2 regions of the uncultured Pseudoxanthomonas sp. genome follow, and region 2 is predicted to be linked to the other one. Evidence: predicted binding sites of a transcription regulator. Region 2 holds the regulator's gene; the other holds the start of a gene.
The links. Region 2 encodes FliA, which starts transcription of late flagellar genes. Its sites were predicted from a motif close to TAAAGTTTNNCNNNCNNNGGCCGATAA; they were not measured.
Positions count from the first base shown of each region.

Region 1: a site for FliA is predicted at 1,877-1,903, ahead of Q0907_RS14455 (GGDEF domain-containing protein). Genes of this name have one in related genera too.

Region 1 is NZ_CANMLQ010000006.1:52,399-55,753, forward strand. It holds gene Q0907_RS14450 (aspartate carbamoyltransferase catalytic subunit) at 1-106, shown strand, start outside; gene Q0907_RS14455 (GGDEF domain-containing protein) at 261-1,811, opposite strand; gene Q0907_RS14460 (hypothetical protein) at 1,961-2,239, opposite strand; gene Q0907_RS14465 (prolyl oligopeptidase family serine peptidase) at 2,243-3,046, opposite strand; gene Q0907_RS14470 (DNA ligase) at 3,117-3,355, opposite strand, start outside.
Region 2 is NZ_CANMLQ010000002.1:639,461-642,815, forward strand. It holds gene Q0907_RS09105 (chemotaxis protein CheA) at 1-63, opposite strand, end outside; gene Q0907_RS09110 (hypothetical protein) at 91-234, opposite strand; gene Q0907_RS09115 (protein phosphatase CheZ) at 272-889, opposite strand; gene Q0907_RS09120 (chemotaxis response regulator CheY) at 889-1,269, opposite strand; gene Q0907_RS09125 (RNA polymerase sigma factor FliA) at 1,394-2,146, opposite strand; partial or broken gene Q0907_RS09130 (MinD/ParA family protein) at 2,143-2,955, opposite strand; gene flhF (flagellar biosynthesis protein FlhF) at 3,011-3,355, opposite strand, start outside.

The sequences.
Region 1 (3,355 bases), on a different contig from region 2:
CGAGATCACCGACGAGGTCGCCGATGGGCCGCAGTCGCTGGTCCTGCGGCAGGTGAGCAACGGCGTCGCCATCCGCATGGCGGTGCTGGAGACGCTGCTGGGTTGAGTTCCAGCGGTCTGCCGTTGCGATTCGCGATACGGCCGCGCATTTCCGCACGTGCAACCCGGACGCTGCCGTCATCCCTGCGTTCGCCGTAATGACGATGGCGGAGTCGCAGGGCGTCGATCCATGCTTGCCAGCCGGCCTTCGCGCGCCGCACTCACTCCGGCGCCGCGACCACCCGGTTCTTGCCGGCCTGCTTGGCCTGGTACATCGCGCGGTCCGCGCGTGCCAGCAGATCGTCCTGCGATTCCCCCGGCACCCAGCGCGCGACGCCCGCGCTGAAGGTCGCCAGGATGCCGCGGCCTTCGTACACCAGCGGCTTGTGCGCGAGCCGGTCGCGCAGGCGCTCCAGCGTTCCCATCGCTTCGAGGAAGCTGGTCTCAGGCAGCAGCAGCACGAACTCCTCGCCGCCGAAGCGGGCGACGGCATCCGTGGCGCGCAGGGTGGCACGCGCTAGCGTCACGACATGGCACAGCGCCGCATCGCCACCCAGGTGTCCGTGCGCGGCGTTGATGTGGCGGAAATCGTCCAGGTCCAGCATCGCCAGCGTCAGCGTCTGGCCGCTGCGCAGGGCACGCACGGACTCGCGCTTGAACAGCTCGTCGAAGCCGCGCCGGTTCAGCGCATCGGTGAGCTGGTCGACGCGCACCAGTTCGGACACGGACTGCAGTTCCTGCTCGAGGTCCATCACGCGCCGCTCGGCGTCTTCCACTTCGCGTCGCGCTTCCATCAGGCTGTCGCGCGCGCGTAGGGCCTGCGCCTGCACCTGCGCGGTGTCCTCCAGGATGTCCTCCATCCGCTTGCCCAGTTCGGCGATGCTGCGGCTCTCGCGCACGGCCTGCGCGTGGAAGCTGATGCGGTCATGGTACTCGCCGGTGCTGCTGGCCATGCCGTCCAGGCGTTCGACGAAGGTGACCATCATCTCCTTCATCGACGCCTTCGATTCGGCCAGTCCCTGCTTGAGCAGGCCTTGCTTGTAGATCACCTCGCGCAGCCCGGCGCGCGTCTGCTCCAGCGCGGTTCGGTCGAGCGGGCCCGCGAGCAACTGGCGTACCGCACCGATCTGGTCCTGCAGCCAGCTGCCGTCTTCGATCAGCTCGCCGACGTTCTCCAGCAGCAGGTCGAACAGGCTGCGCATCAGCTCCTGCGCGTCGTCCACCTCGTGCGACCGCTGGCTCACCTGCTGGCAGAGGTCGCGGAGGTCCGCGCCGAGTTCGCCCAGCGGCTGGTTGGCCTGCCACTGGCGCACGCGGTCCGCCAGCGCATGCGCCTGCGGCAAGAGGGCGCCGTCGTCGCGCAGCAGCTGCTCCACGCCGCCGACCAGTAGCTGGTACAGCAGGTCGCGCAGCTGTTCGGCCTCGCCGGCGAGCGGCTCGTCCTGGATCGTACGGATGTACTTGTCGATGAGTTGGCGCAGCGCGCGGCCATAACGCGGCCAGTCCTTGTCGGCCTGGGCGGATTGCAGCCGTTCGCCCATGCCGTGCAGTTCACCCGGCAGGCCGGCGACGCCGTCGGCGAACGCGGACAGCAGGGCGCCGGGTTCTTCCGCGTGGGCGAACAGCGCCTGCAGCTGCGCGCTGCTGATGGCGTTCCGCGGTCTGGCCGTTGTCGTCGTGGCCAACTCGCGCGAGGCGGGCGCGCCCGCCTCGCGGCGACGCGACCAGAGCCGGCGGAAACCGCCCGCGATACCCGAATTTTCGTCGGCCATGTCAGCCATTCAAGTCGCTCGCACGGCCAGGGGCAGATGCCCGATGACCACCAGGGGATGCCGGGTTATCGGCCGCGGCGGGCGCAGGTTGAGGGCAGGCAGGACGTGTCGGACGGGAGGCGGCCGAAAGCGTGACGCCGGCGCGGGTGTCAGTTGCTGGCCGGGGACAGCCGGGCGTGGGCTTCTTCGATGATGCCGAGGTGGGTCCTGGCTTCTTCATTGCCCTCCGCGGCGGCGGCGCGGACCTGCTCGAGACTGGGGTGCGAGACGATCAGCAGCAGGTTGCCGCACTGCGGGCAGGCATAGTCGGTGACGGCGTCGTGCAACTCCATCGCCATGGCGCGACTGTCGCCCGCCCAGTCGCAGGGGCAGGCCAGGGAACGTTCGCGCCAGCCGGCACTGAAGTAGTCGGGAACGAGTTCGGCCACGGCTCAGCGCCCGCGCCGCTGGGCGAACAGCCAGTCCCACAAAGGGGCATGGGCGTACGTCGCGTCCCAGCTGTTGTGGTTGGCATCGGGGAACTCGGTGTATCGCGCATCGCGCGCGCCGGCCTTGTCCAGTGCCGCCTCCATGCGGCGCGATTGCGACGGCGGTACGACGTCGTCCTTGCCGCCATGGAAAATCCACACGGGCACGTCCTTCAGGCGCTGCGCGGCGGCGGCGAAGGGATCCGCCTCGCCCGCCACGCTGTGGACGTTCATGCTGGAACGGTCACGTCCCCAGTCGACGGTGATGCCGCCGCACACGGGCACCAGCGCGGCGAAACGCGTCGGCTGCTGCAGCGCCAGTTCCCACGTGCCGTAGCCGCCCATCGACATGCCGGTCAGGGAGACGCGGTCGGGGTCCCCGTTGAATTCCCGCATGGCGGCATCGAGGGTCGCGAATGCGATGGGGCCGGCGGATTGGGTCCACTCGGTGTCGTCGGGTGCCTGCGGGAACACCACCAGCGCCGGGAAGGTATCGGCATGCTGCCGCACGTACGGTCCCAATCCCGCCATGGTCTGCTTCACGCCATCGCTGCCGCGCTCGCCCGAGCCATTGAGGAACAGCACCACCGGCGGCTTGGCCTTGCGGAAGCGCGCGGCCGGCACGAAGACCTGGTAGCGGTAGGTCTTGCCCGCAAGCGCGACCTCGCGCGAGACGAACTCGCCCGTCGGATTCATCGGGGACGTGGTGGTACAGGCGGTCATCAGGATCAGCAGCAAGCCCATACAGGCGGTGGGGAAAAGGCGCATGACGGTCGTGATCGAAGGGTAACGGTCGCAGCATAACCCGCGGGAATGGGCGTCGGATCGCGTCGCTTCGTCAGCGCGTCGGATCCGCCGGCGGCATGTCGTCCCGCAGTCGAAGGAAGCGGGCGAAGCGCGGCAACCCGGTCGATGTCACGCCCGTGTACCGATAGGTCAGCCACGCACCCAGCGGGGGCGGGCTGGCGCGCTGGGCATCAGTGAATCCGGTCCCGAGGCGGAACAGGCGCCCGTCCCGCGTGCGCACCTGCAGCGCGCCCATCATGCCCTCGTACTTTCCCTTGCCGGGCAGGTGCG
Region 2 (3,355 bases):
GTCGAGGATTTCCTGCGCTTCGATCAGGAAGTCGGCGGCGATTTCGGGGGTGACGGCGGACATGGGCGGGACGGTTACCGGGTCGGGCGATCAGCGGGAGGAGTCGAGCAGGCGCATCGCATGCGCGTGGCGCCGGCGGAGCATGCGACCGACCAGCACGTCGCAGACCAGCAGCAGGCCCACGAGCACGAGGACGACGGGATGGCGGTAGCGGGGGACGGACGCGACGGGCATGGCAGGTCTCCGGTTCCGCAGTGCGCGTCCCCCGGGGCTACAACCCCAGGCCGGACAGCAGGTCGTCGGCGTCGTCCTGCGAAAATGCATTGCGGTCCAGACCAGCAACGGCCGGACCGGCGAGTTCTGAAGGCTTGTCGCGGTTTTTTTCCGGCGGCGGAAGGCCGAGGGCGCCGAAACCTTCGTGCACGCGGCGCACGATGCCTGCCACCCGGCGGATGATCTGGCCCGTCAGGTCCTGGTAGCTCTGTGCCAGCGCCATCTCCGACAGCCCCTTGCCGATGCTGTCCACCAGCGCGGCCTGCTCGGCGGACAGCGGGGTGGTCTTCAGCTGGGTGGCGTAGCCCCGGCACTGCTCGGCCAGGTCCAGGGTCTTGTGGCTGGCCTGTTCGGTCATTTCGACCACGTGGTCCAGCCGCGCGCAGGCATCGTCGAGATCGCCGGCGTCGGTCGGCGGCAGTTCGCCCAGCGTCTGCGCCAGTTCGCGGGCAAGCCGGCCCAGGCCCTGCATCATGGGCTGCGTGCGCCAGGCGGCGATGGCATCCAGTTCGCGCCGCCAGCCGGCTTCGTCGCCCTGTTCGAGGGCGTCGAGTGCGGTCTGCAGTTTCTCCACGAGTGCCGCGCGGGCGCTGGTGGCATCGGCGACGGCGCTCATCAGGCGGCCGCTCCGAGACGTTCGAAAATCTTGCCGAGCTTCTCTTCCAGCGTCTGCGCGGTGAACGGCTTGATGATGTAGCCGTTCACACCGTTCTGCGCCGCTTCGATGATCTGCTCGCGCTTGGCTTCGGCCGTCACCATCAGCACCGGCAGGGTCTTGTAGCGATCGTCGGCGCGGATGGCTTTCAGCAGCTCGATGCCGGTCATGCCGGGCATGTTCCAGTCGGTGACCACGAAGTCGAAACTGCCCTGGCCCAGCGCGGTCAGCGCGCTGTTGCCGTCCTCGGCCTCGGCGGTATTGGTGTAGCCGAGGTCGTTGAGCAGGTTCTTGATGATGCGGCGCATGGTGGAGAAGTCGTCCACGATCAGGATGCGCATGTTCTTGTTGGTCACGGATGCTCCGGTATTGCGTGGACGGTGGGTCTGGTGGGGATATCGGCCGGGGGCGGGAAAGGTTTAGCGGAGGCGACACCGCTCCTGCGGGGTCGCGCGATTGCCAAGGTCACTCGTCGTCTTCCAGCCCCGCGTCCGCCTTCTCGAACACCTGCAGGCGGCCGCGCAGGCGCACCATCGCCTGGCCGTGGATCTGGCAGACGCGGGATTCGCTCACGCCGAGTACGGCGCCGATTTCCTTCAGGTTGAGCTCCTGCTCGTAATACATCGACAGCACCAGCTGCTCGCGCTCGGGCAGGTGGCCGATCGCCTTGACCAGTTGCTGGCGGAACTCGCTGCGCTCCAGGTTCTGCTGCGGCGACGGACCGCCGGTGCGGGAGGTGTTGGGTTCGCCGTGGTCGTCGATGTGCGATTCCAGGCTGAGAACCTGGCCGCGCGCAGCGTCTTCCATCAGGCGCAGGTACTCCGGCAACGGCATCTCCATCGCGGACGCGACTTCCGTGGCGATGGCGGCGCGGCCGGTGCGCTGCTCGATCTCGCGCACGGTCGCCGCGGCCTGGCGGGCACGACGGTGCACCGAGCGCGGGACCCAGTCGCCGCGACGGATCTCGTCGATCATCGAACCGCGGATGCGGATCGAGGCATAGGTTTCGAAGGACGCGCCCTGTTCGGCGTCGTAGCTGCGCGAGGCTTCCAGCAGGCCGATCATGCCGGCCTGCACCAGGTCGTCGATCTCCACGCTGGCCGGCAGTCGCGCCGCAAGGTGGTGCGCGATGCGGCGGACCAGGTCGGCGTGCTGGGTGACGAAGTCGTTGGCGTTGCCGCGCTGCACGGCGCGGTACTGGGCGGCGGCGGTGTTCATGCGGCCACCCCGCGCTGGATCAGGCGTTCGACGAAGAACTCCACGTTGCCGCGGGCGCCGACCGGCGGCTGCCAGCGCGCCGTCGTGCGTGCGATCTCGGCGATGGCACGCGCCGAGGGGCTGCCCGGGTATGCCTTCACGACGGCCTGCTGGCGCTGCACCGCACGGCGCAGCCAGTCGTCCTGAGGCACGGCGCCCAGGTAGTGCAGGGCGACGTCGCCGAGGAAGCGCTCGCACACGCGGGCCAGCTTCTCGTACAGCTTCCGGCCTTCATTGGGGTCGCGGACCATGTTGGCGATGACGTGCACGCGGTCCAGGCCGCGTTCGCGCGCCAGCACCTTGATCAGCGCGTAGGCGTCGGTGATCGAGGCCGGCTCGTCGCAGACCACCACCACGGTGTCCTGCGCGGCCTGGCAGAAGGTCAGCACGCTGTCGGTGATGCCGGCGGCGGTGTCCACCACCATGAAGTCGAGGGCGCGCTGCAGTTCGGAGAACACGTTGACCAGGCCGACGTGTTCGGCCGGCGTCAGTTCGGCCATGTGGCGGAAACCGGACGAGGCGGGCACCACCAGCACGCCTTCGGGCCCTTCCAGCAGCACGTCCTCCAGGCCGCAACGGCCGGCGACGAGATCGGCGAGGGTGAACTTCGGCGACAGGCCGAGCAGCACGTCCACGTTGGCCAGGCCCAGGTCGGCGTCCATCAGCAGCGTGCGCTTGCCCATTTCGGCGAGCGACACGGCCAGGTTGACCGACACGTTGGTCTTGCCCACGCCGCCCTTGCCGCCGGTGATGGCGACGACGCGCACGGGATGGAAGGCGCCGGGCAACGGCGGGGTGCTGCGGGGATTGGTCTGCAGCGGGTGGTCAGGCGACATGGGTGGCCTCGGTCGAGCAGGGTTCGTCGGCTTCGCGGCGCAGCTGGTCAAGCCGCAGCACGAGGTGGGCGCTGTTGGCGCGGTGGAGATCGTCGGGGACGCGCTGGCCGTCGGTCACCCAGGTCATCGGCAGCTGGTGGTCGACGACCACGCTGAGCGCGCTGCCCAGGCGGCCGGTCTCGTCCAGCTTGGTCAGCACCACGCCTTGCGGCTGCACGGTGCTGAAGCGGCGCACGACTTCATCCAGGTCGGAGAAGTGCGAATTCGCAGGCAGGCAGAGCAGGGTCCTGACCTGGCCCGAGGCGCGCAGCCAGTTGAGCTGGCCGACCAGGTT